One region of the Parasphingopyxis sp. CP4 genome, then DNA from elsewhere that is predicted to be linked to it. Evidence: predicted binding sites of a transcription regulator. Region 1 holds the regulator's gene; the other holds the start of a gene.
What was found. The regulator LexA, encoded in region 1, represses DNA repair genes until DNA is damaged. The targets are predictions, from matches to a motif close to GTTCCNCNCTTGTTCT.

Region 1 (15,898 bases):
AGCCCAGGCAGCCCGTCCAATGTTGAACTGGTGATACGGGTGACCGGGCCCGTGGTCAGCGAGCTCCAGGCGGTGTTTCTGGGTGATTGGTACCTTGAAAGCGGCGCAGTGCTGGAGGGAGACAAAATCTTCTCACCAGCAAGCGCTGAAGGTTCCATCTCCGCGCAATTTGTACCCAGCGGACCGGATTATCCGATAGGCGGGATCGACCTGTTGTTCGTCGCGGCGATGAACCTGGCGCGCGAAGAAATCGTGATTGTCACGCCCTATTTTATTCCCAACGGCGCATTGATCTCGGCAATGACAAGTGCGGCTTTACGTGGTGTGAAGGTTCGCATCATGGTCTCGCGCTATCTGGATGGATATCTCGTCGGCTTTGCGCAGCGATCCTATTATGCTGAGCTGTTGCGGTCGGGTGTCGAAATCCATCTCTATGAATCCGGCTTTGTGCACGCCAAGCATATGCGGATCGACCGGAACCTATCGGTCATCGGGTCCTGCAACATGGACGAGCGGTCGTTCCGGCTCAACGCAGAAGCCAGTATGCTGTGTTACGGACCGGAAATTGCTGATCGCGTTGCGTCGGTGGAGCAGCGCTATTTTGATAGCGCCACACAACTTGAAAAGGGCGAATGGGCGCAACGATCGCTAATCACCAAGGCATTGGAAAACAGCGCGCGACTGCTCAGCGATTTGCTCTAATCAGCGGCTTAGGATTCCAACAGCCTCGGGCCATATTCCTCAAGCTTGGCTCGGATCGCGCCAGCAAAGGGTTGTAGCAAGGTTGGCAAATCGAACGTCGCGACAACCACATCGTCCATCACATCCAGACGGCAGCCCAGCCGCTGGCCGAGCGCCTCGATCGTGAAAAAGGCGACATCTTCTTCCCAGCGCTTTTCGCTGACCACACCGCCGGGAATGGCTTCGGCAAAGCCGTCCATTCCCTCAGCGATGCGGCGATGGGCTTCTACCCGCCCGAGTTGATGGGCGATATTTGCGGTTATCGTCTCGCTCATCGCCCTTCCCTCGTTACCAGATCTTCACGCGATCTTCGGGTGCGATGTACATCGCATTGTCCGGACCGACATTGAACGCCTCGTACCAGGCGTCGATATTCGGAACCACGCCATTGGTGCGATATTCCATCGGGCTGTGCGGATCGGTGATGATACGCTCGCGCAGAGCATTCTCACGGATCAGCCCGCGCCACACTTGTGCCCAGCTGAGGAAGAAGCGCTGATCGCCGGTCAGGCCGTCGATAACTGGCGGTTCGCCATGTTCTGCGACATAGCGGCGATAAGCCGAGTAAGCCATTTCAAGCCCGCCCAGATCGCCGATATTCTCACCCATGGTCAGATCGCCGTTAACGTTCAGTCCGGGGATCGGTTCGAACCCGCTATATTGCGTTCCGAGCCGGCCGGAGCGTTCTTCAAATGCCGTTGCCGTCGCCTCGGTCCACCAGTCGCGAATGCGACCCGTGCCATCAAACTGGCGACCTTGATCGTCAAAGCCATGGCCAATCTCATGGCCGATCACGCCGCCAATCGCGCCATAATTGACCGCCGGATCCGCATTGGGATCGAAGAAGGGCGGCTGCAGGATCGCGGCCGGGAAGGTGATCTGGTTCAACAGCGGATTGTAATAGGCATTCACCGTCTGCGGGTTCATTGCCCATAGCGAACGATCAACCGGATTGGGCAGCCGTTCCAGATCAAGGTCAAAGGCAAATTGCTGCGCGCGGATTGCATTGCCCAGCAGATCATCGCGCCGGACTTCCAGCGCGGAATAGTCGATCCAGTTTTCCGGATGACCGATCCGCGGTTCGAACGCTTCAAGCTTGGACAACGCCTCGGTGCGGGTCGCCTCATCCATCCAGTCGCTATTCTCGATCCGCTCCTGCAGGGCAGCGCGCAGGTTCACGATCAACTCGGACATCTGGCGCTGTGCTTCGGCTGGATAGTGGCGATCGACATAGATCTGACCGATTGCTTCGCCGACATTGCCATTCACAAAGGACACACCGCGTTTCCAGCGTTCGCGCTGCTCCGGCGTATCGCGCAATGTGCGGCCGAAAAATTCGAACTGTGCCTGATCGAAGGCGCGCGGCAGGAATTGCGCATTATCGTTGATGAAGTGGAAGGTCAGATATTCCTTCCATGTATCAAGCGGAACGCTTTCGAGCATTTCACCAGCCGCCGTAATAGCCGTCGTTTCCGCTGCCACGACGGTATCGACGCTGGCAAAACCCATCCCGTCCAGCCAGTTCGCCCAGTCAAATTGCGGAGCGAGTTCGGCAAGCTGTTCCCGGCTCATCGGGTTGTAAATCTGCTGGATATCGCGCTGGCGAGCCGGCTCCCACTGGCTCTCGGCCATCTGGGTTTCGAGCGCCATGATCCGATCGGCCCGCGCTTCGCCATCGGCAATTCCGGCAAGCTCGTGGAGCTGGATAATGTAAGCGCGATAGGCCGCGCGGAACGCGACATATTCTTCGTCTTCATTCAGATAATAATCGCGATTCGGCATGCCCAGCCCGCCTTGGCCGGCAAAGGCGATATAGCGCGAAGGATCGGCCGGATCCGGAATCGTGCCAACGCCGACCGGGCTTGAATAGCCGACCGAACCAAATAGTTCGAGCAGTCCGGCGCGATCTTCAACTGCATCGATCCGCGCCAGGTAAGGCGCGAGCGGCGCGGTGCCGCGTGCTTCTACAGCATCGACATCCATCCAGGACCCGTAGAAATCTCCAACCATCTGCCCGACTGGGCCAGCGGCGGCCGGATCGGCGGCAAGGTCGGTCAAAATGGCGAGAACCTGCTGTTCTGCGCTTTCCCGCAGGATATCGAACGATCCGTAACGTGAGCGATCGCCGGGCATCTCGGTATTGTCCATCCAGGTTCCGCCGGCATAGCGATAGAAATCGTCACCCGGATTGATGCTCAGGTTGCGCGCCTCGAGGTCGACACCCCAGCTTCCAATTTCAGCGCTGCCAGATGCGGGCGTTGCCGCTTCGGCCGTTTCGGCATGGTGATCGGCAAGGGCGGGTGTCGCGGTGGCAACGGCAAGTGCCGATGCGGCGGCAAGGACGAGAGAACGGGTGAGCATAAATTACTCCTGAAAGTCTGAATGGTCAGCAAAATGAAATTTTCTTCTGGTGCATTACCTAACTAGTACAGCGGAGTTCTGCAAGCGAACGCCATCCATCTGCGAATGACAGGTCTTGGCGGCACCGGACGAAGCGGATAGGCAGGCCCGCATGATCCTGGTTATCGACAATTATGACAGCTTTACCTGGAACCTTGTCCATTATCTGCGCGAATTGGGCGCAGAAACCGATGTTGTACGCAATGATGCGATATCCGCCGGGCAAGCGATTTCCTCCGGGGCATCGGCGTTTTTGATCTCGCCGGGTCCCTGCACTCCGAATGAGGCTGGCATCAGCCTGGATCTGGTCGCCGCCTGTGCTGAGGCTCAAAAACCCGTGCTGGGCGTGTGCCTAGGGCACCAATCGATCGGCCAGCATTTCGGTGGCCGGGTCATTCAAGGCGGATTGATGCACGGGAAAACTTCGGCCGTGGAGCATGATGGTTCTGGCGTGTTCACCGATCTCCCCTCCCCGTTCACAGCGACCCGCTATCATTCATTGATTGTTCCGGAAGATGGCCTGCCGGAGTGCTTGAAGATCAATGCGCGCGGGCCGGACGGCACCGTGATGGGCTTCCGCCACGAAAGCCTGCCGATCCATGGCGTCCAGTTTCACCCCGAAAGCATTGCGACAGAGCATGGCCATGCGCTGCTCGCCAATTTCATGCGGCTCGCGGGTTTGACACCCGCAAAGATCAGCGACGCCGCTTAATCCTCCAAACAATCCGGCAGCGGCGCGCCGATCTGGCCCGATGGCCGCGCGACATCGAAATTCGGATGGAAACAGGTGGCAAGGGTCGCTCGCCCACCGGCTTGAAACACGGCATCCGCTGCCGCTTGCACCCGATCGAAACGCGTATTGGCTGACGGCAAAAGGAACAAGGTGCCAGCTCCGCTAGTGGTGTCGCCCGGCACGGCGATTATCTCACTGCCCAAGTCTTCAAGCGGAACATCACGACCCGATACTCGGATTTCGCCACTCTCGCCTAGCGCGGTAACGACGCGCTGGGGGTTGCCCTCAACATCGGGTATCTCGAACAAGAAATTCACTTCGATATTCGAATCAATTGTGCGCAAAGTTCCGCCGGCAATACCGGTCGAGCGCGCAACGCCCACAGCGATCGACGTGCAATGAAAGGCAGCATCGGCCGCCGCTTCGAACCGAAGAATTGGAATATCATCTTCGACCATATTGTAGACGCCGCCATTTTGATCGATGGCATCACTCATCACGACGACAGCGCGAACGCCAATACCGTCAGAAGAGAGTGGCTGCCCATTCCAGGCAAAGGTGCAGTTGCCGGGCGTCCCCGACACGGTAATGGTCGCGGCCACGCCGCCAGTATCAACCGGTAACACCTCTTCGGTTTGCGGCTCGATTTCACCGCCACATCCAGAGGTCACCAATAGCGCCGCCAGACCCAGAAATGTGATTACCCTCATCACTTGTCTCCATGATTGCCATGCCAGCGACCTGATGCATGGTCATAGCATATCTGCCCGCCGCTGTGTGCGGGACCTTTCACTCGAGCAGATTTTCTATCTGGCCTTTCCGGTCGCCCCATGCTTTGAGGCCGCCCCATGACCATTTTGCCCGATCCCACCAAGCCGCTCTCCGAAGACGATGCTTACCAGGCCTTTGCAGACATGCTGGATGGCAAGCCAAGCGAAGAGGAAATCGAGCATTTCCTCACCACGATGACCGAGCGCGATGAAACCGCGATTGAGATTGCGGCGGCTGCGACCGCGATGCGCGAGCGCCTGATTGCGATCAACGCACCGCCAGGCGCAATCGATGTGTGCGGTACCGGCGGTGATGGCCAGCATACGTTGAACGTTTCTACTGCCGTATCGATCTTGGTCGCGTCGCTCGGCGTGCCGGTAGCAAAGCACGGCAATCGCGCTGCATCAAGCAAGGCGGGTGCATCCGACACGCTGGAGGCCCTCGGCATCGATCTCGATCATGCCGGTAAGGTCGCAGAGCGCAGTCTTGCCGATCTAGGCATCTGCTTTCTCCATGCGGCGAACCATCATCCGGCGATGGGCCGAATTACTCCGATCCGCAAACGCATTGGCAAGCGCACGATTTTCAACCTTATGGGTCCGATCTCCAATCCGGCTGGCGTGAAACGACAGCTAATCGGTATTGCCCGCCCTAACTATGTCACGGTTTACTGGGCAGCGTTGCGCCAACTGGGCGCTGAATGCGCGATGGTAGTGTCCGGCGAAGAAGGTTTGGACGAGCTTTCCATCTCGGGCCCGAGCCGGATCCGCAGCTTTGGCGGGGTCGATGTTGGAGACAGCGTCACGCCCGACATTGCGGGACTCGCCGAATATCCAATCGAAGCCATTCGCGGCGGCGATCCCGAGTTTAACGCGGCGGCCCTGCGTCGATTGCTGGATGGTGAAGATGGCGGTTATCGGAGCGCTGTACTCCTGAACACAGCAGGCGCATTGCTCGTGGCCGGACAGGTAGGTGGCTGGGAACATGGTGTCGCAAAAGCGGCGACGGCCATCGACGATGGTGCCGCCAAAGATTTGCTCGACCGCTGGATCGACTATCGATGAGCGACAAGCTAGCCGAAATCTGCGCCGTGAAGCGGGATGAGGTTGCGCGCCGTAAATCCGCAGTTTCGCTCGCGGATATGGAACGGCAAGCGGCTGGGCAGGATAGCCCCCGTGGTTTCTTGCTAGCACTCAAGGCCAAGGCTGATACTGGCTATGCGTTGATCGCGGAAGTGAAGAAGGCGAGCCCGTCCAAAGGGCTCATCCGCGAAGATTTCGATCCGCCGTCCCATGCTGCTGCCTATGAAGCCGGTGGTGCGGCCTGTCTCTCCGTGCTGACAGACGAAGCCTATTTCCAGGGATCGGATGCCTATCTGATTGCTGCACGATCGGCTTGCACCCTCCCTGCCCTGCGCAAGGATTTCATGGTCGATCCCTGGCAAGTTACCGAAGCACGCGCGCTTGGTGCCGATGCGATCCTGATCATTGTGGCCGCTCTTGATGATGCGGCCATGGCTGAGATCGAAGATGCCGCTCTGGATCTTGGCATGGATGTGCTGGTGGAAGTGCATAACGAATCCGAACTTGATCGCGCTCTGGCCCTGCAATCGACGTTGATCGGCATCAACAATCGCGACCTCAAACAGTTCACCACCGATCTCTCGACGAGCGAACGGCTGGCCGCCCGCGTTCCGGATACGCATTTCCTCGTGTCCGAAAGCGGCATTGCGACGAAGGAGGATTGCGATCGGCTGGCCGAGAGCGGCATTCGCGCTTTCCTGGTTGGTGAATCATTGATGCGACAGGCGGATGTCGAAAGTGCCACTCGCATGCTATTGACCGGCCATGGCTGATCTGACGCATATTGATGAAAGCGGCGCGGCTCGCATGGTGGACGTGTCCGACAAGTCCGGCACGGCGCGCGAAGCGACGGCGACCGGGCGTATCACCATGTCGAGCGAGGCGGTGTCTGCCATTCGCGACGGCAATGTAAAGAAAGGCGATGTTCTCGGTACGGCACGCGTGGCCGGGATCATGGCCGCCAAAAAGACGAGCGAATTGATCCCGCTCTGCCATCCTTTGGCACTGTCTGGCGTCACGCTTGATCTGGCGCTCGACGAGGCCAGCGTCACAGCCACCGCCACGGTCAAAACAACCGACCGAACCGGCGTCGAGATGGAAGCACTTACCGCCGTGTCGGTCGCGCTCCTCACAGTATATGACATGGCCAAGGCATTGGATCGGGGCATGGTGATCGGCGAAACGCGGCTGCTCGCCAAGTCCGGAGGCCGATCGGGCGACTGGACGGCCGAATGAGCGGCCTGCTTCCCGTTGAGGACGCACAAAAGCGCCTGCTTGCGCTGGCCGCACCTGTAGAGACCGAAACTGTGCCGATTGCCGCTGCTGCGGGCCGCTGGCTAGCGGAAAGTATTGTCGCTCGGCGGACGCAGCCGGCGGTCAATCTGTCAGCCATGGACGGCTATGCGATCCGCTTTGATGAACGCCCGGGTCCATGGACAGTCGTCGGTGAGAGCGCGGCAGGCCGGCCGTTCGACCAGACATTGGAGCCGGGAGAAGCTGCCCGCATCTTTACTGGCGCGGCCATGCCCGCGGGGGCTGACACTGTGCTCGTGCAAGAAGAAGCCGACCGCGATGGCGACACTCTCCGCATGACCGGCGAAGGTCCGTCTGGACAGGGCGGCAATGTGCGGTGTGCGGGTCGCGATTTCGCCGATGGCGACATATTGCTCCAACAGGGTGTCAGGCTGACATCTCCGGCGCTCGCATTGGCGATTGCCGGCGGGCATGGGGAACTCGCCGTTCGCCGCCCTATTAGCGTGGCGTTGATTTCGACTGGCGATGAGCTGGTTCCCGCTGGCGTATCCACCAGTGCCGCCCAGCTGCCCGCATCGAACGGACCGATGCTCGTCGCGCAGCTCGGCGGTCTGCCTGTAACAATCAATGATCTCGGTATCGTCGCTGATACGCGTGAGGCACTATCGGACGCGCTGGACGCGGCATCCGGTTCGGACATCATCGTGACCATCGGCGGGGCATCGGTTGGCGATCATGATCTGGTCCGGCCCGTTCTTGAAGCAGCAGACGCATCGATCGATTTCTGGCGCATCGCGATGAAGCCCGGGAAGCCGCTCATGGCCGGCACGCTAAATGGTTCGGTTGTACTTGGCCTGCCCGGCAACCCCGCCTCGGCATTTGTCACGGCCAAGCTCTTCCTTGAGCCAATGATTGCGCATCTGTCTGGTGCGTCCAGTCCGCTTCCCCAGCTTCAGTCGGCAACGCTGGGTGCAGCCATGCCGGCGGTGGGAAAGCGAACGGAATTCGTCCGCGGTCGCTGGGATGGTGGGCGGGTACGCCCGCTCGATCAGCAAAGTAGCGCAGCGTTGAATGCGCTCGCCCAGGCCGAACTGTTGATCCGCCGCCCTGCGGACGGTGAAGCTGCCGAGCCAGGTCATCCAGTGGACATCCTTCCGCTCGCTTGACAGCGAATCTTTTGTTTCCTACACGTTCCCCGTTCGTTCCATAATGGAACAAAAATGGAGGAGACGAAGGCAATGCTGACAAAGAAACAGCATGAGCTGCTGATGTTTATCCACGACCGTTTGGCCGAAACCGGCATTTCTCCCTCATTCGAGGAAATGAAGGATGCGCTTGATCTCAAATCAAAATCGGGTGTCCATCGGCTAATTTCGGCGCTTGAGGAACGAGAGTTTATTCGTCGTCTTCCCAATCGCGCGCGCGCCCTTGAAATTGTCCGCATGCCGGATCAATCGGGTGCTGCTGTCACGCCAATTTCCGCCGCTCCGAAGCTCATGCCGGTCGCGGCGAATGACGTGCTCGATCTGCCCCTCCATGGACGGATCGCTGCCGGTCAGCCGATCGAAGCCATTGAAGGCCAGGAAAGCTTGAGTGTACCGGCCGCCTTTCTCGGTAGCGGGGAGCATTATGCCCTCGAAGTTGCCGGAGACTCGATGGTCGACGAAGGCATTCTAGACGGCGATTATGCGCTGATCCGCAAGGTGAGCACGGCGCGCGAGGGCGAGATTGTTGTCGCCCTGATCGACCAGAGCGAAGCCACGTTGAAAACCTTCCGTCACGAAGGTTCGATGGTGCGGCTCGATCCTGCCAACCGCAACTACGAACCGCAGCGTTATGCGCCGGAACAGGTTGCGATTCAGGGAACTCTCGCGGGCTTGCTGCGCCGCTACTGAGATCTCCGCCACGGCCGATCGTCGCCGGGCGTAAGGACGGTTTCAATATGTGCCGGCGAAAGCCGGATCGCGAGGCCTCCTGCCTCCTGCAGAAAGCCCCTGTCGGCGAGCAGCCAGCGCGGCGTGCACCCGTCCGGCATACGCCGATCGCTCACCACGATATCCGCAGCTGAACATTCCGCCATGAGTTCGGGATAGGGCAGATAATAGCTGCTGCGCGTGGCAAAGATCCTCCACTGGCGTCCGCCTGACCATATCGTGGTACGGCAGCTATCGGGATTGCACCAGGCGGTCGGTAGATCGTCGAGCGCTCCAGCCTCGCTCTCCAGACCCGATGTTTCGTTGAAGATGTCGCGCACATAATCGCCAGCGCGCGGCCTCAATAGTGCAAGACGCCCATCCGCTTGCCGTATCGCCATATGCTGACCATCGCCGGTGACGAGAATGTCCGGTGCTGGCGAAACTAACGCCCAAGCGCCGCCGAACATAACTATAGGCAACCCCCAGTACCGCCACGCACTCTTCCAGAGCAGGAACCAGAGCCCGCCAATGATCATCGCCACATAGGCAGTGATGGGCATCGACGGGAGCAGAGCCACTGCGCCGGGCGTCTCGGATACTGAATGGGCCAGGGTCATGAGCAGGCTGAGCGCTTGTCCCACGATCCACCAAACCGGCGCGCCAAGGCCAAACATATCGAGGAACAGCGCGAGAGCCTCCAATGGTATGATCACGAAGCTCGTCAATGGAATGGCGATGATATTGGCGAGCGCGCCATACAGGCCAGCCTTGTTGAAATGATACAAGGCGATCGGCATCAGAGCGATCTCAACGACAATGCCGGTCAGCAACAGGCCGAGCGTGAAACGCCCCACTTTGGCGAAAAACCGTTCATCACGCCGCGACAGGAGCCGTTTTACACGCGGATGCTCGTGCAAAGCGACAATCGCAGTCACGGCCGCAAAACTCAGCTGGAAACTTGGCCCAACTAACGTCTCCGGCCAAAGCAACAGCACAATCAGCGCGCCCGTCGCCACCAGGCGCAAGGTAATCGCATCCCGCCCCATCGCCACCCCGATGAGTATCAGCATGGCTGCGATGCAGGCGCGAACGGTCGGCACCTGAGACCCGGTGAACAGAGTGTAGGCAAGGCCTGCCAAGGCTCCTGCCCCCGCCGCGATGACGATAAGAGGTAGATTCAGCGCCAGTCTTGGGCTGAGAGCCAATGTCTTGAGCACCAACAACATCGCCACACCGATCACCGCCGTCACATGCAGTCCGCTGATCGCCAGAAGATGCGCGAGGCCACTGCGCCGCATCGCATCCGCATCCTCTTCGGCAATCCGTCCGCGATCGCCGGTGGCCAGTGTCGCGGCGATTGCACCTTCTCGCCCCCCAACGCGGTCCGCAACATGCGCAGCGAGCCGCGTGCGTTGCGCTTCCAACCAACCGCGCCAGCTGCCGCCCTCGGCTTCCCGGACGATCCGCACGTCGCCCCATGCGCGGCCCGTCGCGCCGATCCCATCAAACCAGGCGCGCTGGGAAAAATCATAGGCTCCGGGAACTGCCGCGCGCGGAGGCGGCATCAAGCGCGCCTCAAGCGCAACCCATGCGCCCGCCGCCAGCCCGTCCGGTGCTGCATCTTCATCAATATTCACGCGAAACTGCACCGGTAGGGATGTGTCGCTCGGAGATCTAAGTCGCAGGCGTATGCTCTGGCGCGCGGGCAGATGCTCGACGGAAACAACCTGGGCGGTGAAGTCGCTCGCCACTGGCCGGCCAAGCGTTTCGGTGTCGGTCCGTTCAGCGCGTATCCAGATGAGGATACAGCCCAGCGCCATCATCATCGCCGCAATCCCGGCGATCCGCACAATCCGCAATCCCTGTCCCAACGCAAAGCAAGCGCAGGCAACAGCCAATGCGAGCATGATGAATGCAATCCAGGCCGAACGGTCAGCCAGCGCGAACCAGCTGGCAATTCCACACCCTAAAGCCACTGGCAGCCAAAGCGGTATCTGGTCGCGCTCAAGCTGCAATCGATCTTCTATTCCGGACACCAGACGCACCAGCGCCGATTGTCGCCCGGCAGGGGCTATGCTAGTCCGCGCTCCCAATATTCCCCGCATAATAGCAGTCTTGGAGATCGCGCCCATGAGCGCAATAGAAAAAGCCGTTAATAATGAAGGTGTTGTGACCCGTTTCGCCCCTTCACCAACCGGATATTTGCATATTGGCGGTGCGCGAACCGCCCTTTTCAACTGGCTTTTTGCCCGCCACCATGGCGGTCAGTTCAAGCTGCGCATTGAAGATACGGACCAGGCACGCTCTACCGATGATGCGATCGAGAAGATTCTCGATGGTATGCGTTGGCTCGGCCTCGATTGGGACGGCGACGAGATCTATCAATTCTCCCGCGCGGACCGGCATGTCGAAGTTGCCAACGCGCTGCTCGAAAGCGGCAATGCCTATCGCTGCTATGCGACGCCGGAAGAACTGGCGGAGATGCGCGAGCAACAGCGCGCGGCGAAACAACCGATCCGATATGATAATCGTTGGCGGGATCGCGATCCATCGGAAGCCCCTGACGGCGCGCCGTTCGTTATTCGCCTCAAGACGCCGATCGAAGGCGAAACGATAATCGAAGACGCGGTGCAAGGCCGGGTGAAAGTCCGCAACCAGGAGATCGACGATTTCGTCATGCTACGCGGCGACGGAACGCCAACTTATATGCTCGCGGTTGCCGTTGATGATCATGACATGGGCGTCACCCATGTGATCCGTGGTGACGATCATCTCAACAATGCATTCCGTCAACGCGCGCTGATCGATGCGATGGGCTGGCCCCAAAAGATCTACGCCCATGTGCCGCTGATCCACGGTCCCGATGGCGCCAAGCTATCCAAGCGCCACGGCGCTCTGGGTGTTGAAGCCTATCGCGATGAGATGGGAATGCTGCCAGAAGCCGTTTTCAACTATCTCCTGCGCCTCGGGTGGGGCCATGGCGATGACGAGATAATCAGTCAGGAACAGGCTATCGAATGGTTTGATCTTGATGGGGTCGGCAAGTCTGCAGCGCGGTTTGACGTAAAGAAGCTAACGAACCTCAACGGCCACTATATTCGAGAGTCCGACAATGCCCGGCTTGCTGATCTGGCAACACCGGCAATTGCCGCCGATTTGGGCCGTGATATTACCGATGAAGAGCTTGAATTGCTGCAACGCAGCATGGAAAGCATCAAGCCTCGGGCCAAGTCTGTCGCCGATTTGGGTGCCAGTGCGACATTTTTATTTCGCACTCGCCCCCTAAATCTGGACGAGAAGGCTCAAATGCTGCTACAGGATGAGGCGCCGGCGTTGCTCGCCGATCTATTGCCACATCTTGAAGGGGTGGCGGAATGGTCGGAAGACAGGCTGGATACCGCCGTCAGGGACTTTGCCGACGCCCGCGAACTCAAGCTGGGCAAGGTTGCGCAACCCCTGCGCGCGGCGCTGACCGGAAGTGCGACATCGCCGGGAATTTTCGATGTGCTTTTGCTCCTCGGTCGTGAGGAGTCATTGGCGCGGATCGCCGATCAGGCGGCATAGCAGGAGCGAATATATGGGTGACAACAGCGCTAAACTCTCGGTTAATGGCAATGAGCATGAATATAGCGTGGATTCGGGCACGGTCGGCCCGGACGTCGTCGATATTCGCAAGCTTTACGCCGAGACAGGCCTGTTCACCTTCGATCCCGGCTTCAAATCGACTGCCAGTTGTGAATCCGGTCTGACCTATATCGATGGTGGCAAGGGTATCCTGCTCCATCGCGGCTATCCGATCGAACAGCTCGCCGAACAGTCGAGCTTCATGGAAGTCGCCTATCTGCTCCTCAACGGCGAGCTTCCCGGACAGCAAGAATTTGTCGATTTCGAGCGGACGATCACGCTGCACACGATGGTGCATGAGCAATTGAAGACGCTCTATAACGGCTTCCGCCGCGATGCTCACCCGATGGCCATCATGTGCGGTGTCGTTGGTGCGCTATCTGCATTTTATCACGATTCGACAGATATTTCCGACCCTGAGCAGCGCACTATAGCCTCGCATCGGATGATCGCAAAAATGCCGACGATTGCGGCGATGGCCTATAAATATGCGATCGGTCAGCCATTCCTCTATCCGGATAATGACCTGTCCTACACCGGCAATTTCCTGCGCATGACGTTCGGCGTTCCGGCTGAAGAATATGAGGTCAATCCGATCATCGAAGATGCGATGGACAAGATCTTCATCCTGCATGCCGATCACGAGCAGAATGCATCCACCTCGACAGTCCGCCTGGCCGGATCGTCAGGTGCCAATCCCTTCGCGTGTATTGCTGCCGGCATCGCTTGCCTCTGGGGTCCCGCTCATGGCGGTGCCAATGAAGCGGCGCTCAACATGCTCCGCGAAATCGGCACGCCAGACCGTATTCCGGAATATATCAAGCGCGCCAAGGACAAAGACGATCCGTTCCGCCTGATGGGCTTTGGCCACCGCGTCTATAAGAATTTCGATCCGCGCGCGAAGGTCATGAAGAAGACGGCCACTGAAGTGCTCGACACTTTGGGCGTCGACGATCCGATCTTCGATGTAGCGCGCGAGCTTGAGAAAATCGCGCTTGAAGATGATTATTTCATCGAGAAGAAGCTGTACCCGAATGTCGATTTCTATTCGGGTGTAATCCTGTCAGCCATCGGCTTCCCGACGACGATGTTCACGGTGCTGTTTGCACTTGCCCGCACGGTTGGCTGGGTAGCGCAGTGGAACGAGATGATCTCGGATCCCGCACAAACCATCGGTCGCCCGCGTCAGCTGTATACCGGCCCGGAACAGCGCGACTATGTGCCGATTGGCAGCCGCTAAACTCTAAGCGTCGACTGGCAGGGTCAGCACAAAGCGGGCGCCCTGTCCGCGGGCACTATCGACATCGATATCGCCGCCCATTGCGCGCGCAAGTCGCCGCGCAATGTAAAGACCGAGCCCGGTGCCCGGTTCACTGGCCGATAGCCGTTCGAATTTCTCAAAAATGCGAGGCTGATCCTCAGCCGATATTCCGCGTCCCTGATCAGCAACGATCACCGCTGCAAGATCGCCCTCGCTCTCGCATCGGATCCAGACCTGGCTATCCTCCGGGGCAAAGCGCACAGCATTGCCCACCAGGTTCACCAAAATCTGGAGCACCCGCTTATAGTCAGCGCGTGCCGGCAAAGATTCGTCATCTGCCGGTTGGTCGATACGGATTTTCTTTTCGCTGGCGCGCACCGAAAGCAAGCCGGCGGCATCACGAGCGATATCGGCGAGATCGATATCTTGCACTTCGGGCGTAAAATCTGGTCGCTCAACAGCCTGGAGATCGACAAGGTCATCGATCAGCCCAAGCAAGTGGCGTCCGGCGCGCGAGATATCGCCCGCATATTCGGCATAGTCGCCACGGATCGGCCCCTCGAGCTGCGCCTCGATACTGTGTGCACTGGCCACGATCCGGTCGAGCGGCGCCCGCAGCGCGCGGTCGATCTGGCGCCCGAAGGCATCCGGAATTTCGGCATCATTTGCGGCAGGTTGAACGGCAACAGCCTCTGCAGCCTGCGCAGTTGCGGTACCGCGAAATCCTCCAAAGCGTCCAGCTCCGTCAATCAAGGGAACCGCCGTCAGCTCAACCCGCTGATCTCCATCGGGGCGAAGCACTGCCTCTTGCCGCGCAAACCGACGATGCTCAGCCAGGGCGTTGAGAATCGGGAGCGCGCCATCAACGCCTTCGACAAAGCGAAACAGCCCGGTAAGCGGTTGGCCAATATAGGGATCGAGCGACCCTAATGCGGCCTCGGCATCCGGTGACAACGCCGTCAGTCGCAACGCATGGTCGGTCTCCCAAAGCCAATCTGCATCTGCCCGCAAAAAATCATGGTCTCGCAAGCCGTCATTGCCGCCCTCAGGTGAGATTGGGTCCCGCTCGACCCATCCGCCAATCGCGAGCTTAACCCCTTCGCTATCGGGCTCGGCTTGAATGTGTAGCTCAACATCGCGATCACCCTTCGCCGCAATGACGCTGCGCGACACGGCGACGCCCAGCCTTTCCGCTAGTTTTGCAAGAGCCGCAATTTGCGGAATTGCGAGGCTGCCACCCGGCACTCCGCCTGCACCCTCGTGAAGATCTTCCAACAGGGGATCAGCAGCAACAAGGCATCCCTGATTGTCGACCCGTCCAACGGACACGGCATTTGAGGCTCCGAAATCCGTCATGACGATGCGCCTCGATTGGCGGACGAGAGGTACGACAGGGCACTGCGATAGGCCGGATCTACCCGCCATGCCCGCATCGCCTCCTCAACATTCGTCGCGTCCAGCGTATCATATGTTTCGATCCACGCCGCGGCGTGATTGTCGGCCGTAGCTTCGTCTTGCGAAACTGCCCTGCTTATCATGGTCACTAACTGGGAAGCGGTATCGCGATCGACACCGATGGATTTGAGCAAAACCATATGCGTCGCCACATCGGGCATGGATATCATGTCCCAGGCCGCTTCGAACTCAATCTCAGCACGCACGGCCACCATCGCGACATAGAGATGCAGCCGCGCCCCGTGCACGGCTTCAACCCATAGTGAGGGATCGACAGATCCAGCATCTTGCAACGCAGTCGCAAGTGTTTCGGCAGCGACGGCAAGCGCTGAAGTGTCATCATGCTCGGCAACCATTGCGCCCGCCACCAAGGTAACAACGGTTTCAAGCCGCGCCTGATCGAGCTCGTCAAACCGCTTTCCATAATCGCGAATTGCCGCAGCGATTGTCCATATCAACCGACGGGCAACAGGCTCAGGTAAATCAGCCCGGCCAAGACGCGGGTCATCGAAGCGATCATTGGATCGACTCTCAGCAATCAATAGATTCATTGCGCTTGCCGAGATTGCAGGTTCGGTGTGTTCGGTCAGCTGCTCGATTACTGAGTCTTCGGCGACACTCCCGAAGCGTCGCAAGTAACGGATGATCGTATAGGCTCGGG
Region 2 (15,898 bases), 340 kb from region 1:
TCCGGGATCGGGACCGTGATTTCGCGATCCGCAACAAATTCCCTGATATGTTCCATTGCCCGTCCTTGGCTGCTGCTGTGTTGCAGCTGCTTCTAGGCGGGCAATGGTTAATACTCTCTTGGCAAAATACGGTTGAACCGCAGAAAATCGGCGTTCAGCGGCCTAACTTTCGTCAGCAGTAGACTTTTTGGCAGCCGTTTTCTTGGCCGGAGCCTTTTTTGCGGCTGGCTTTTTCTTCGCAGGTGCCTTTTTGGCTGCAGGCTTCTTTGCCGCGGCCTTCTTGGCAGGCGGTTTCTTGGCAGTGCTAGATTTTGCAGCGGATTTTTTGGCAGCAGGCTTCTTCGCGGCTGCCTTTTTCGGTGCCGCTTTCTTCTTTGCTGCGGGCTTCTGCGTTTCTTCCTCTTCCGCTTCAATTGCTGCTTCCAATTCGTCACGGGTTACCGTGCGATCGGTAATCGTGGCATTTTCGAAGAGGAAATCGACTACCTTGTCTTCGTAGAGCGGTGCGCGCAGCTGAGCGGCAGCCATCGGATCCTGCTGGACATATTGGATAAAGCGCTCACGATCTTCTGGACCATATTGCTGAGCAGCTTGCGCAATAAGCTGACTCATCTCTGTCTGGTTGATCTCAACGCCGTTCTTCTGACCAATCTCGGACAGCAGCAGACCAAGACGCACACGACGTTCGGCAATCGAGTGATACTCGTCCTTCTCGTCTTCCATTTCCTTCTTGGCAGCTTCTGGATCGGCTTCATTCGCCGCTTCCTGCTCCAACTGGCTCCAAATCTGGTTAAACTCGGATTCGACCATTGTCGGAGGAACCGGGAAATCGTGATTGGCAGCCAGGAAATCGAGGAGTTTGCGCTTCATATGCGTGCGCGTCAGCCCGTTGAGTTCCTGCTCAACCTGGCCCTTCATCAATTCACGCAGCTTATCGATACCTTCGAGACCGAGTGACTGAGCGAACTCATCATCGACCTTTGCTTCTTTCGGCTTGCGGACTTCACCGACGGTTACATCGAATACGGCCTCTTTACCGGCGAGATATTCGACATTGTAATCGTCCGGGAAGGTAACCTTGATTTCCTTGGCATCATTGGCTTTCACGCCGACCAGCTGATCTTCAAAGCCAGGGATTAGCTGACCCGAGCCGATGGTGACGGACATGCCTTCACCCTTGCCGCCGTCAAACGCTTCGCCATCAACCTTGCCTTCAAAGTCCATGACAACAAGATCGCCATCCTTCGCCTTGTAAGTTTTTGCAGCGGTGTCGTAGCTTTTCTGGTTCTCGGCCAGGCTTTCGATAGCAGCATCAACGGCCTTGTCGTCGGCCTCAACAGTCAGTCGCTCCAGCGAGATATCGTCGATATTCGTTTCTGGAATTTCCGGCAGAACTTCGACCTTCATTGAAATCTCAATGTCCTTGCCGCGCTCCCAATCCGGATCGAGCTCCACTTCAGGCTGCATAGCCGGACGGATTTCCTGATCGGCCATCGCCTCCTGGATACCGGTTTGGATCGCTTTGTTGACGACATCCTGTTCAATCGCCTCACCGTGCATCTTGCGCACGAGATTTGTCGGCACTTTGCCTGGACGGAAACCAGGCATGTTAACCTGAGGAGAAATCTCCTCGAGCTGTTGGTCAACCTGTTTTTCGATATCCGCGAACGGAATGGTCAGGGTATAGGCGCGTTTCAGGCCTTCATTGAGCGTTTCAACGGTCTGCATGGTTCTAACAATCAAGCCTTCGTCAAAAGGGAATCTGGGAGACGGTTTATCGCGGGTTAGTGGCAAGCCTGGTGCGGGCGAAGGGACTCGAACCCCCACATCTTTCGATACTTGGACCTAAACCAAGCGCGTCTACCAGTTCCGCCACGCCCGCTAGAGGACCGTCGGTCGGCGGCGTCTATAGCAATAAAGCGCGGAAGGGCAAGCAATGATACCAACGAAAGTGGGTGTCTATCGATTTGCACAGGCTACTTCTGGCCATCGGCACATTCGCACCCTAATATAAAGACGCCTGCGTAATCAGGCCAACAAACGGGATCGCAATGAGTTTTTTGAAAACCCTTTTCTGGATTGTCCTATCGGCTGTGGTCGTTCTCTTTTCGATCAACAACTGGCTGCCGGTAACGGTCAATTTGTGGGGCGGATTGCAAGCGGACGTGAAACTGCCGCTGCTGCTATTCGTCTTCTTCCTGATCGGCTTTGTCCCGACCATCATCTATTATCGCACCAAGACATGGCGGATGAGCAAGCGCCTCGACACCGTGTCGCGGCAACTCCATGACGAGCGGGGCATGAAGGCCTTCCGGGCACCCCAGCGATCGACGGAGCCCGAGGCTAATCCGATTGCGCCGGAAGCAGAGGTGAACGAAAACGACGAACTTCACCTGACAACACCAGCGCCAAAGGCAGACAAAGCATGATGAGCCCAATCTTCATCGCGCTTGATACGCCCGATATCGAGAAGGCGAAGGCGATTGCGTCTGCGGTCCATAACCATGTTGGCGGGATTAAACTGGGCCTTGAGTTTTTCGCGGCGAACGGGCCGGATGGCGTCAAGGAAATGGCCTCGCTCGATCTGCCAATTTTCCTTGATCTCAAGCTGCATGACATTCCGAATACTGTCGCCAAAGCGGTGCAGTCGCTTCGGCCAATCGAACCCGCGATCCTGACTGTGCATGCCGGTGGTGGCCGTGCGATGATGGAAGACGCGAAGGCAGCGGCGCCTATGAACACCAAGGTCGTAGGTGTCACCGTGCTCACCAGCCTGGATGGCGAGGATTTGCACGATATGGGCGTAGACGGCGATCCCCATGATCAAGTGCAGCGATTGACAGAGCTGGCCAAGCTTTCCGGTCTTGACGGTGTCGTATGCTCCGGCCGGGAAGTGAAAGCCGCCAAGGAAATCTGGCCCGACGGGTTCTTCGTCGTACCGGGTGTACGTCCGGCCAGTGGATCGACCGCGGACCAGAAACGGACTGTAACGCCCGCTGATGCGATGCACGCCGGCGCATCAATTATCGTCATTGGGCGCCCGATCACACAAGCCGACGAACCAGATCTGGCTGCAAGGGCCATAGAAGCGACGCTCTGAGCCATGGCCGACATCGATGTAAAGATATGCGGCCTGACTACGGTCGAAGGCATAGAGGCTGCCGCGGGCGCCGGAGCCAGTCATGCCGGATTCGTCTTTTTTGATCCGAGTCCTCGCAACGTCCGGCCGCGCGAAGCGCCAGCTCTCGTCAAATATGTTCCGAAATCGGTGAAACGTGTGGGCGTGTTTGTGGAACCAGAGGATTCCCTGCTTGAACGCGCTATTGCGGCAGCGCGGCTCGATATTGTCCAACTGCACGGCGATGAACGGCCCGAAAGACTGAAGTCGATCAAGGCACGGCTCAATGTCGAGATTTGGAAGGCTATCCCAGTCAGCACGGCCAGCGATCTCGAGCGGGCCCGGCGCTACCGGGATCACGCGGATATGATATTGTTCGATGCACGCACGCCAAAGGCATCGCGCCTGCCGGGCGGCATGGGCATCGCTTTTGACTGGAAGCTGCTCAATCGGCTGACGCACAAAATGCCCTGGGCCTTGTCAGGCGGATTGTCGGCAGAAAATGTTGCAGAAGCCATTGCAATTACCGGCGCGACCATGCTGGATGTCTCTTCCGGCGTCGAAAGCGAACCGGGCAAGAAGGACCCCGCCAAAATCTCTGCATTCATGGAAGCTGTGAAAGCCGCATGACCTCTCAAACCCCTCCCCCCAACAGCTATCGCGCGCAGCCCGATGACCGTGGTCATTTCGGCGAGTTTGGTGGCCGCTATGTCGCCGAAACGCTGATGCCCCTGATCCTTGATCTCGAAAAGGAATATCGGGCAGCGCAAAAGGATCCGGAGTTCAAAGCCCAGTTCGACGATCTGCTCGAACATTATGTCGGCCGTCCATCGCCGCTCTATTACGCCGAACGGCTCACCGAGTTGCTGCGACAGAATGCGCCGGAAGGAATGGGCGCAGAAATCTGGTTCAAACGCGATGAACTCAACCATACCGGTGCACACAAGATCAACAATTGCATCGGCCAGATCTTGCTCGCCGTCCGGATGGGCAAAACGCGGATAATTGCTGAGACAGGCGCCGGGCAGCATGGAGTGGCGACTGCGACGGTGGCGGCGCGCTTCGGCCTGCCCTGCGTCGTATATATGGGCGCTCGCGACATGGAGCGTCAGCAGCCCAATGTCTTCCGCATGAAACTACTTGGCGCGGAGGTCATTCCGGTCGAAAGCGGCGCGCGCACCCTGAAAGACGCGATGAACGAAGCGCTGCGCGATTGGGTCGCGAATGTGGATGATACATTCTACATTATCGGCACCGCAGCCGGCCCCCATCCCTATCCGGAGATGGTACGCGATTTCCAAAGCGTGATCGGCACGGAAGCGCGGCAGCAACTCATGGATCGCACCGGACAGTTACCCGATCTGTTGGTGGCAGCGATTGGCGGTGGTTCCAATGCGCTCGGCCTGTTCCATCCTTTCCTGGATGACAAGATTGTTGAGATGATGGGCGTTGAAGCCGCCGGCGAAGGACTAAACAAGAAACATGCGGCGAGCCTGTCAGGCGGGTCTCCCGGTATTCTCCACGGCAACAAGACCTATTTGTTGCAGGATGAGGACGGCCAGATTGCCGAGGCGCACTCGATCAGCGCGGGCCTCGACTATCCGGGCATCGGACCTGAGCATAGCTGGCTCAAGGAAACCGAGCGGGTGATGTATACCAGTGTGACCGATGATGAAGCGCTGGATGCATTTCAGCTCCTGTGCCGTGCCGAGGGCATTATCCCGGCGCTCGAACCCAGCCATGCTCTCGCCGTAACAATTGCGGAAGCCCCCAAACGGAAAAAGGATGAGATCATCCTGATGAATCTGTGTGGCCGGGGTGACAAGGACATCTTCACCGTTGCAGAAGCGCTCGGAGTAGAAATGTGACCGGGCGGATCGCGGAGACATTCCAGGCGTGCAAAGACAAGGATCGCGCGGCGCTGGTTGCCTTTGTTACCGCAGGCGATCCGACACCGGGCGATACCGCAATGGTGCTGGATGCACTTGTCGAAGGTGGCGCCGACGTCATTGAACTCGGCATGCCCTTCACTGACCCGATGGCCGATGGACCGTCGATCCAGGAGGCCAATCTGCGGTCGCTTGGCGCCGGTACGCGGACGGAGGATATCTTTGCGATCGCCAAAGCATTTCGAGACCGGCACCCCACCGTCCCACTGGTCTTGATGGGATATGCGAACCCGATGGTCATTCGCGGCCCCACCTGGTTTGCCAAACAATGTGCGGATGCTGGCGTCGATGGGATTATCTGCGTCGATATCCCGACCGAGGAAGATGAAGCGCTTGGGCCGGCATTGCGCGTGGCCAGTATTGACACGATCCGGCTCGCGACGCCGACAACTGATGCGAAGCGCCTGCCCGCCGTGTTGGATGGAGCATCCGGATTTCTCTACTATGTCTCGGTCGCCGGAATAACCGGCAAGCAACAGGCAGCGCAGAACAGTATTGCCGATGCCGTCGCCAAGCTGAAAGCGGAGACGGATCTGCCGATTTCGGTGGGCTTTGGCGTACGGACACCAGAGCAAGCAGCCGATATTGCCCGGGTTGCAGATGGTGTTGTCGTGGGATCCGCGATCGTCGAACTCGTCGGCGAACATGGCGCCAAGGCCGCGGGCCCTGTGAAAGACTATGTTGCATCGCTTTCAGCGGCTATACACGCAGCGCGTAACTGACAGGGAAGTATCCATGAACTGGTTCAACAATGTCCGAAACCGGATACCGTTCATTTCCAAGCGGACGACCGATGACACGCTGTGGCATAAATGCCGGGACTGTCAGCAGATGGTCTACACCAAGGAATATGAGGAAAATCTGTCGGTCTGCCCCGAATGCGGCTTTCACGGCCGGATCGGACCGATGCAGCGCTTCCTACAGCTATTCGATGATCATAGCTGGGAAGTTTTGCCGGCACCCAAGGTCAAGGAAGATCCCCTCAAGTTTCGCGACCAGAAACGCTATGTTGATCGACTAAAAGCCGCCCGCGCTGCGACCGGCGAAACGGATGCATTTTTGAATGCAAAGGGTACGATCAAGAACCAGACCGCTGTTATCGGTGTTCAGGATTTCGCCTTTATGGGCGGTTCCATGGGCCTTGCCGTCGGCGAAGCCTTTGTGCGCGGAGCCCGCGCTGCGATTGAAGCCCAATGCCCCTATATCGTTTTCACCGCATCGGGCGGTGCGCGGATGCAGGAAGGCGCGCTCTCCCTCATGCAGATGCCGAAGATGACGGTTGCTGTTGAGGAGCTGCGTGAGGCCGGCCTGCCCTATATTGTCGTACTGACCGACCCGACGTCTGGCGGCGTCATGGCCAGCTATGCCATGTTGGGCGATGTCCAGATTTCAGAACCCAAGGCACTGCTGGCGTTCACCGGTCGCCGGGTGATCGAAAATACGATCCGCGAGAAACTGCCCGATAACTTCCAGAGCGCAGAATATCTTCTCGACCATGGTGCATTGGATATGATCGTGGCGCGAAAGGAGCTCCGGGACACCCTGGCCCAGCTGATCGATTTTCTCGCTCCGGGCAAACGAGCAGCCTGACCGTAGCGCCATGCCCGATCATGCCCGTTCGGATGATCCGGCGGTTCAGCGACAGTTAGACCGCCTCGCCCTGCTCTCTCCGGGCCGGGATACGCTGGGCCTTGAGCGGATAACGGCCTTGCTCGATCGGCTCGGCAATCCGGAAGCTAGTCTCCCGCCCGTCTTTCATGTTGCCGGTACCAATGGCAAAGGGTCGACCTGCGCGTTTCTGCGTGCCGCCATCGAGGCAGCGGGTCTCAAAGCGCATGTTTACACCAGCCCACACCTGGTGCGGTTCAACGAGCGCATACGGATTGCCGGCACGCTTATTGACGATGGCGAACTTGCTGCCTTGCTCGCAGAAGTGCTGGATCAGGCCGAGGGAATTGACCCGAGTTTTTTTGAAGCCACCACAGCTGCCGCCTTGCTCGCTTTCTCCCGGACAGACGCTGATGCGTGCGTCATCGAGGTCGGCCTTGGCGGGCGGCTGGATGCAACCAATGTGATCGATCGCCCGCTTGTTACCGGTATCGCCCATCTCGGTGTTGACCATGAGGCGTTTCTAGGCGCGGATATTGTTGGGATCGCAGCAGAGAAAGCCGGGATCGCGAAGCGTGGTCGCCCACTCATTACGCAGGAGTATGACAAGCCCCTTGCAGATTCTATCGCTCGGATAGCGGCCGCCAATGGCGCGGAATGGATCGCGCGTGGGCGCGATTGGCGCGGAGCCGCCTATCGCGGCGAACTCCATTATCGCGATCACAGCAAACGGCTTCGACTGCCGCTCCCCAAACTGCCCGGCGATCATCAGACGGACAATGCGCTGCTTGCCTTGGCCATGCTCTCTCATCAACAAACGCTCGATGTTCCCGAAGGCGCGTTACGGGCGGCAATGGGTTGGGCAGAATGGCCGGCACGCTTGCAGAAACTCGAACCCGGGCCGCTAATTGAAGCCGTGGCCGGAACCCGTGATGTCTGGCTGGATGGCGGACATAATTTGTTGGCAGCGAATGCGATAGCCGCACATTTTGAGGATGAAGATGGCCTGCATCTGATCCTTGGCATGCTCTCCAACAAAGATGCGGAGGGCTTTCTGCGCGCGCTGCCCAATCTCCGCTCGGCGATATTCGTACCGGTAGACGGCCATGCCAGCCATGATCCAGACGCGTTGGTTGTGATTGCGTCCAATAGCGGCGTAAGCGCTCGATCCGCAGCGGATATTCCGACTGCAATCGCGGCCTTTGCCGAACGGGATTTTGCCGACAATCACCCGCTGTTGATTTCGGGTTCGCTCTATCTGGCTGGCGAAATCCTACGGCTGAACGATAATATTCCTGATTAGCTCTGACAGGAGTTCAGCCGAGTTTGCGGGTCGCTAAGCCGTCGCGGGCGCCTGCTCCCTATTCTCGTTTTCCTGGCGGTATCGCATCCATTCAAATGAACATAGAATAACCGCGATCATGCCCAAAGCGGCCGTGAAGCGGAAAATGTCTGCATAGCCATAAATCTCAATAGCTTCGCCCAGTGCTCCTCGTCCAAGGGCGCCAACCAAGAAGGTCAAAGAAGACAAGAGAGCATATTGGACAGCGCTGTATGTCTTACTCGTAATCGATGAAAGATAGGCAACGAACGCCGCGCCGGCCAATCCGCCAGCCAGATTTTCACCGGCAATCGCAAGCATGAGCCTGAACATCCGCTCATCCGCACCAAATTGTGCAAAAACCCAGGATAGCCCAGTCAGCTGGCCAAACGCATCGAGCATTGCTCCACCCAGAGCCAATTCAGCGTAGAGCAAGTTCGTTGCTGCCGCTGTTGCAGCGCCGATAATGAGCGTTGGCATACGACCAATTAGTGCAAAAAGAACTGCGCCAAGGGAGATTCCCAGCATAGTCATAGCGACACCAAAGAATTTCGACGCAATGGCGACTTCGCTGTTCGTATAACCGAGCTCATCCAGATAAAAGGGATAGGCGAAAGGCCCCCAGATTGAATCGGTAAGCCGATACGTCAGAATTAGACCCAAGACGAGGATTGCAGCCCACCTAAGTCTGCCCATTAATTCCGACAAAGGAAGCAGCAGCGCAACATATCCGTGATCGACCATACGATCGATGCCATTCTGTGCTGGGACGTTACTATCCGTGAGAAATTTTCCGGATCGCCGCCAATACTCCAGGACTGCCGCAATGATCGCAGGCACAATGACGGTAGCGATCACAATCAGCGGTCCGTAAACTTGGATAAAATCCGTTGGGTTGGGACGTGAAGCAGGGTCTGATCCCAATGATCGAACCATGAATACAATCACGGTAATCAACGCCCAAAGCCAAAATACTGATACTATTCCAAGCGCATAGCTTCGAACCTTAGGTGTCAAGGAGCCTGGCTGGCGGAGCTCTGTGACAAACACATTTTCGGCTGGTCTTGGTGTGTCTGGTGCCACCCAGCTCGCTGCGCTGATTAGCAACATCGCCACACCCATACCGGCATAGACCCAAGGCCAACCCACAACATCTGCCATAAACAGTGCCAATGCACCGCCCGCCAGTGCCGCAATCCGATAACCCAGCTGGTACACAGTTGAGAGAATATCCAATGTTGCGATCTCGTCCGCGACATCAACGCGCCATGCATCAATCACAATGTCCTGAGTGGCAGAGGCAAATGCGCCAATTCCTGCAAGCAGAGAAAACCAACCTAGTGACGTTGAAGGGTTTAGAAGCGATAGCGTAATCAGAATGGCGCCAAGCAGGGTCTGCGTGACAATCAACCAGCCTTTTCTTCGCCCCAACTTGCCAAGGATCGGCAGTTCAACTCTATCGACAACAGGCGACCACAAGAATTTGAACGCATAAGCAAGCCCGATGAGCGAAAAGACGCCCATGGTTTCCAGATCAACCTCGGCCGTCGACAGCCAGGCGTATAGGGTGCCAAGCAACAGCGCGTAGGGCAGCCCAGCAGCAAAACCGAATACGAGCATCAAGCCCATCTTTCGGTTCTTCATTGCTGCGCCCAGCAATCGAAAACCCGTGAGTTTTTCTTCTGCCATCAGACTTTGCACTCCCGCCCTCAATGTGGCGCGAACTTAACGACAAATGTCGCGATGGATAGTCCTGTTATCCACGCTTGGACGCGATTTTTCGACTAACTGCCCAGATATCGGGCGGCGAGGATCGGCCCGCCTGTTTCGCTGCGTACAATGATCGCATACCGATCACTGCCGTCAACGCTCACTAAGCCCCGGCCGATCTCGATATCCAGCGAACCGCCGGAATACCGCGCAAGATCCTGCTCGGCGCGGAGGATATTGGTATAAGTAACTGAGCGTCCGCCGTTTTCTCCGCGTCCTATGCTGACCGTTTCGCTGCTATCCAAGGCCAATAGCCGGACGATGGCTTCCCGATTGGCCGGACCGCTCAGCGATACGCGAAAGCCGTTATCGGCGTCTCCCGTTACATCGACTGATATATCCGATGCGTCTTCTCCGACCTCGGTAATCGCGGCTTCAAGCTCGCCACGACGAGACCCGACCAAGCCAATCCGCCCGCCGACTACCGCCTGCGGAGTATATGATCGCCCACCACCCCGGGACAGGGTGTCGGCATAATGGCGCTGGAGTTGCGTATTCTCTTCACGTGCCAAAGTATCTCGCCAACCGAGCCGATCCCAATAGGTGACAGGCCGGGAAATGATGACGAGGTTCGGATCATCGACAAGCTCGCCGACCAATCTGTCCGCCGGTGGACAGGAAGAACAGCTCTGGCTGGTGAAAAGCTCAATGGAGATGGGAGCGGCCGGAGCCGAAGCAAGTACGATATCTGTTGGTTCAATCGCGACAGGCTGTTCCGGAGCGCCGCTGCACCCAGACAAACCAACAGCCAAGGCTCCTCCAATTCCGATGTGACGCAATAGCCGCATAACACGCTCCAATATCTGTAAGCTCACACTGATATTCGCAATCTTGCGAAAAACGGTTACAGCAGCATCATGCCGGGGCCCCGAAAACAGAGAGACGAACAGCGTATCGCAAAGCTGCTTGCGCGCGCGGGCGTCGCGTCTCGCCGGGAAGTTGAGCGCATGATTGCCGCCGGGCGCATTGCGATTGATGGTAAGGTGCTCGACACGCCAGCAACTCTGGTGAAATCGCTCCATGGCGTCACTGTCGACGGTAATCCAGTCAGCCAACCGATCCCTGCCAAGCTCTATTGTTTCCATAAACCGGCAGGGCTGCTGACGACTGAGCGAGATCCCAAAGGTCGCCCAACGATTTACGACAAACTCCCAAAAGGCCTTCCGCGGCTGATGCCCATTGGCCGCCTGGATCTGAATACCGAAGGTTTGCTGCTGCTCACCAATGACGGTGGGCTGAAACGCGAGATGGAGCTGCCTTCAACCGGGGTGGACCGGATTTATCGCGCGCGCGCTTTTGGTGATATCCGCCAGGAACAGCTGGAACGGCTCATCGACGGAATTACGATCGATGGCGTTCGCTATGGCTCGATCGACGCCAATCTTGAACGGCGCACCGGCCGCAACCAATGGATTGAGCTGAAGCTTGCCGAGGGCAAGAATCGCGAGGTCCGCAAAGTACTTGAACATTTCGGTCTGAAGGTCAGTCGACTGATCCGCACCGCCTATGGCCCCTTCTATCTCGGCGACATCCCCAAAGGGGGTGTTGAGCAAATCCGCCAGCACGATCTGGTGAAGTTCCGCAAGTCCCTCAAATGAGGATCATCGGCGGCGAATGGCGCGGCCGGACGATCCAAGCGCCGCCCGGCGATGGCACACGCCCGACCACGGATCGCGTCCGTGAGGCGCTTTTCTCGATGCTTGCAAGCCGTTTGGGCAGCTTTGAAGATCTACGCGTTGCCGATCTGTTTGCGGGAAGCGGTGCGCTCGGGCTGGAGGCCCTGTCGCGGGGCGCCGCCCATTGTACACTTGTCGAGCGCGATCGCGGAGCGGTCAGTGCACTTCGGACAAACATCAAATCGCTCGGTGCAAATGCCGATATTATTACCCGCCCAGTTGAGGCGATTCACGCCGCCAACAATCCCTGCGATTTGATCTTCCTCGACCCACCCTACGGTCAGGGATTGGTCGAAGCCACAATCCCGATACTCACCGAGCGAGGCTGGATAGCACCATCGGCATGGCTAAGCATTGAGACTGAACCTGGATTTGAAACGACCCTGCCCGGCCTCACCCGTGATGCCATGAAGACGTTCGGTAAATCCCAACTTCAGCTGTTTCGCGCAACTTAGAGTTTCTTTCCAGAGCGTGTCGTCCGTCACAGACGGGCAATCACCGTTTTGCGACTACCCCAGTACGGGCAAAAGTCCGCAGAGAGGAGCAACGTGATGAGACAGGAGAAACACCACGGAGCAGATAATGAGAGCCTGGCGCGCGCCCTGGCGGCAGCGGCACGCATCGACTGGGCAGACCTGCCCGATTACCCCGGTTATGGAAAAAACTATTGGCGCGAAAAAGCGCGGGCGATATTCCAGTTGAGAACTGTAGGGTAGCCGCTTGCGGCGATGGAATTCGTTCCCTAACTGTTCACGGGTGACCGATCCTGCCGAGCAGCCCTCTGAACCGCCCTATCTGCGGGTTTTAAACGAACCGCAACGCGAAGCGGTATTGACAACCGACGGCCCCCTGCTTGTTCTCGCTGGTGCTGGCACCGGCAAGACAGCATGCCTGACAGCGCGGCTCGCCCATCTGATCTGGACCCGCAAGGCGTGGCCATCCGAAATCCTCGCGGTCACCTTCACCAACAAAGCAGCGCGGGAAATGAAGGAACGCGTCGCGCGGGCGCTTGAACAGGATGTTGAGGGCATGCCCTGGCTGGGGACATTTCATGCGATCGGCGCCAAGATGCTGCGTCGCCATGCCGAACTTGTAGGCCTTGAGAGCAATTACACGATCCTCGATACAGATGATCAGCTCCGCCTGCTCAAGCAACTGATCCAGGTCGCGGAGATTGACGAAAAGCGCTGGCCGCCAAGGCTTCTCGCAGGCCTAATCGATCGCTGGAAAAACCGGGGATGGCTCCCGACGGACGTTACCGCTGACGAGAGCGAAGCCTATGGAAACGGCAAGGGGCAACAGCTCTATCAAGCCTATCAGGATCGTCTGAAAGCGCTGAACGCCTGCGATTTTGGTGATCTTCTTCTCCATATGCTGGTGATCCTCAAACAGCATCGCGATGTGCTTGAGCTCTACCAAGAACGTTTCAAATATATCCTGGTCGACGAGTATCAGGACACGAACAGCGCCCAATATCTCTGGCTGAGGCTATTGGCGCAGGAACGGAAGAATATCTGCGTAGTCGGCGATGACGACCAGTCCATTTATTCATGGCGCGGCGCGGAAGTCGCCAATATCCTCAAATTTGAGAAGGATTTCCCGGGCGCAAAGGTCGTGCGGCTCGAGCAAAATTACCGATCGACCCAGCATATCCTGTCGGCTGCTGCGGGCGTCATCGATCATAATGGCGGTCGGCTTGGCAAGTCACTCTGGACCGAAGGTGGCGATGGCGAGAAGGTCAAGGTCATCGGCGTGTGGGATGGTCCGGAAGAAGCCCGGCGGATTGGCGAGGAAATCGAAGCCCATCAAGTAAAGGGCGGCACCCTCGACGATGTCGCGATCCTTGTCCGGGCCCAGTTCCAGACACGCGAATTCGAGGATCGCTTCATCCAGATTGGAATGCCCTATCGCATTGTCGGTGGCTTCCGCTTCTATGAGCGTCAGGAAATCCGCGACGCGCTGGCCTATCTTCGCGTGATTGTGCAACCGGCGGACGACCTGGCGTTTGAGCGCATCGTCAACACACCGAAACGAGGCCTTGGCGACAAGGCCGTTGGGATGATCCACGGTCATGCACGGCGCGAGAATATTCCGCTTAGCCTCGCCGCCGCGCGGATACTCGATACCGATGAACTAACCGCCCGAGCGCGCAATCCGCTCGGCGAGCTGATGACAAACTTTGGCCGCTGGCGTGATCTGGCGAATGACCTGCCGCATCCTGAACTGTGCCGTCAGGTGCTCGATGAATCCGGCTACACGGCTATGTGGCAAAATGATCGATCGGCCGAGGCTGCCGGTCGTTTGGAAAACCTCTCCGAGCTAACGCGCGCGATGGAGGAATTCGATACACTCGGCTCCTTCCTCGAACATGTCAGCCTGGTGATGGACAATGATGCGGATCGTGACTCGGAGAAAGTTACGATCATGACCATCCATGCCGCCAAAGGATTGGAGTTCGACACGGTATTCCTCGCTGGCTGGGAAGAAGGTGTATTCCCTTCGCAGAGATCGCTCGACGAAGGTGGCGCCAAAAGCCTCGAAGAAGAGCGCCGTCTCGCCTATGTCGCGATTACGCGTGCGCGTCGGCTCTGCCGGATCGTCCATGCCGCCAATCGCCGGATCTACGGTCAATGGACAAGCTCAATTCCATCCCGATTCATTGGCGAGCTTCCGGAAGATCATATCGACGCCGAAACAAGCATGACGGGCGGAGAATCCTTGTGGCGCGCCAATTGGTCCGAACAATCCGATCCTTTCACCAATGTCACGCGCGCGGATAAGCGGGGTCCTGGATGGAAGCGCGCGGCCGCGGCTGGCACCCTGCCCCGTACCGCAAAGGTCATGGAAGCCAAGGCCAGCGCGGCAAGCTTCGCTGCAAAGCCCCGATCAGACATCGCCATTGGCCAACGCGTCTTCCATCAGAAATTCGGCTATGGCGCCGTCGAAGAAATCGAAGGCAACAAGCTCGAAATTGAATTCGAGAAAGCTGGCCGTAAAAGAGTGCTCGACAGCTTTGTCGAACTGGCTTGAGCCAATAATCCGTCCCAGCATGGCACAGTAACCTAGTTCGCTAACGCGAAGCCCCAGAAAACTGCCGAAAACATGGTAAACAAGGCGCAAACCGGCTTGCTTACCAAAGCGTTAAAATGCTCCATCATCCGCAGGTTTTCGCGGGAGTGTCATGATGGCATCACAATCTGGTTTAGGTCTTGGTTTCAAATTGCTGGCGGCTGCTGGGCTCGTCGCAGCCGGTTCTCAACTGCTGTCTGCTGCGACGGATATCGATGCCGCTACTCCTGAAGCTGTCGTGGCCGAAGTCGAACTGACGCCCGCGACAGCAACCAACAGCGCATCGCCGGTTGAAGCGATGCTGCAGCCAGCCTCTTATACCGTTTCTGAGCCAGAAGATGGCAATGGCTTCCGGATTACCAGCCCGCTGAGGGTCGAAGGCGATATGCAGTTCGGGGAATATGCCTGGAGCAATGAAGGCGTGCCGCAGGGCGAACTTCGGATCATCGTCGATCTGCAGGCCGAGCGGCTCTATGCCTATCAGGGTGGATATGAGATTGGCCGCGCCGTGATCCTTTATGGTCATGACGACACGCCGACGCCGACCGGCAGCTTCACGATTACCGAGAAGAATCGGGATCACATCTCGAACCTCTATTTCGTTCCGATGCCCTTCATGATGCGCCTGACCAATGATGGCATCGCCATCCATGGCAGCATGGTCGAAGAAGGATTCGCCTCACGCGGCTGCGTTGGTATTCCGGACGAGTTCGCTGAATTGTTGTTCAATGAAGCGGAAATTGGAACGCGTGTTTTGATCACCCGCGGATCGCCGATTGTAGACGGTAATCGCGTCGTCGGTATCTAGTCTGAATTATTGCAGGACGCCCTACAGGCAGCCTTCCACATACTGGATTGCCGGTCCGCCGGCATGGATGGTCTGAACCATGCCATCTTCGCCAATCTCATAGCGAATGCCGCGCGCATTATCGTCAGACGTTCCGTTCTCGCCGACTTCGCCCGTTGCCCAGACTGAAAGATATTCACCGGGTGCGTCGACATAATTATGCGGCATGGCCTGTACAGCATCGCCATAGGCTTCTCTGACCGCAGCCGCACTATCGCCCACTGTTAAGCCTTCGGACGTCCGCACTTCCGTGCCCTCGCCAAGCGAAATGCGCGCCAATCGCCCCTGTTCAATCATCACATAGAGACCAGCAGGTGTTTCAGCGGGTTCATATTCGTCGCAAAATTCAGGTTCTGGCCCACCCATGGCGTTGGGATCCGCTTTATCGCCGACCGCAGCAGTCACTTCATCGCGTGTCATGCCTATCAGCAACGGCCCCCAGCCTTCAGCTGTAACCGGCTGTTGGGATGCGTCATCGATGACCGGATCATCAGCAGCAACTGGTTCCTCAGGCGGCGCCTCCTCGGCGGGCGCACACCC

Region 2: a site for LexA is predicted at 12,180-12,195, ahead of HFP51_RS03745 (ATP-dependent helicase). Genes of this name have one in related genera too.

The regions. Positions count from the first base shown of each region.
Region 1 covers NZ_CP051130.1:1,131,202-1,147,099, forward strand. The annotation lists gene cls (cardiolipin synthase) at 1-702, shown strand, start outside; gene HFP51_RS05405 (polyhydroxyalkanoic acid system family protein) at 711-1,016, opposite strand; gene HFP51_RS05410 (M13 family metallopeptidase) at 1,030-3,102, opposite strand; gene HFP51_RS05415 (aminodeoxychorismate/anthranilate synthase component II) at 3,254-3,853, shown strand; gene HFP51_RS05420 (hypothetical protein) at 3,850-4,584, opposite strand; gene trpD (anthranilate phosphoribosyltransferase) at 4,723-5,709, shown strand; gene trpC (indole-3-glycerol phosphate synthase TrpC) at 5,706-6,500, shown strand; gene moaC (cyclic pyranopterin monophosphate synthase MoaC) at 6,493-6,963, shown strand; gene HFP51_RS05440 (molybdopterin molybdotransferase MoeA) at 6,960-8,147, shown strand; gene lexA (transcriptional repressor LexA) at 8,220-8,876, shown strand; gene HFP51_RS05450 (ComEC/Rec2 family competence protein) at 8,870-10,933, opposite strand; gene gltX (glutamate--tRNA ligase) at 11,028-12,461, shown strand; gene HFP51_RS05460 (citrate synthase) at 12,475-13,761, shown strand; gene HFP51_RS05465 (sensor histidine kinase KdpD) at 13,765-15,138, opposite strand; gene HFP51_RS05470 (DUF2336 domain-containing protein) at 15,135-15,898, opposite strand, start outside.
Region 2 covers NZ_CP051130.1:793,345-809,242, reverse strand. The annotation lists gene HFP51_RS03815 (glycosyltransferase family 2 protein) at 1-56, opposite strand, end outside; gene tig (trigger factor) at 163-1,728, opposite strand; tRNA gene HFP51_RS03805 (tRNA-Leu) at 1,798-1,882, opposite strand; gene HFP51_RS03800 (hypothetical protein) at 2,052-2,429, shown strand; gene pyrF (orotidine-5'-phosphate decarboxylase) at 2,426-3,100, shown strand; gene HFP51_RS03790 (phosphoribosylanthranilate isomerase) at 3,104-3,748, shown strand; gene trpB (tryptophan synthase subunit beta) at 3,745-4,986, shown strand; gene trpA (tryptophan synthase subunit alpha) at 4,983-5,789, shown strand; gene accD (acetyl-CoA carboxylase, carboxyltransferase subunit beta) at 5,803-6,657, shown strand; gene HFP51_RS03770 (folylpolyglutamate synthase/dihydrofolate synthase family protein) at 6,668-7,978, shown strand; gene HFP51_RS03765 (MFS transporter) at 8,012-9,685, opposite strand; gene HFP51_RS03760 (thioredoxin family protein) at 9,781-10,518, opposite strand; gene HFP51_RS03755 (pseudouridine synthase) at 10,624-11,364, shown strand; gene rsmD (16S rRNA (guanine(966)-N(2))-methyltransferase RsmD) at 11,361-11,897, shown strand; gene HFP51_RS03745 (ATP-dependent helicase) at 12,199-14,472, shown strand; gene HFP51_RS03740 (L,D-transpeptidase family protein) at 14,624-15,319, shown strand; gene HFP51_RS03735 (hypothetical protein) at 15,341-15,898, opposite strand, start outside.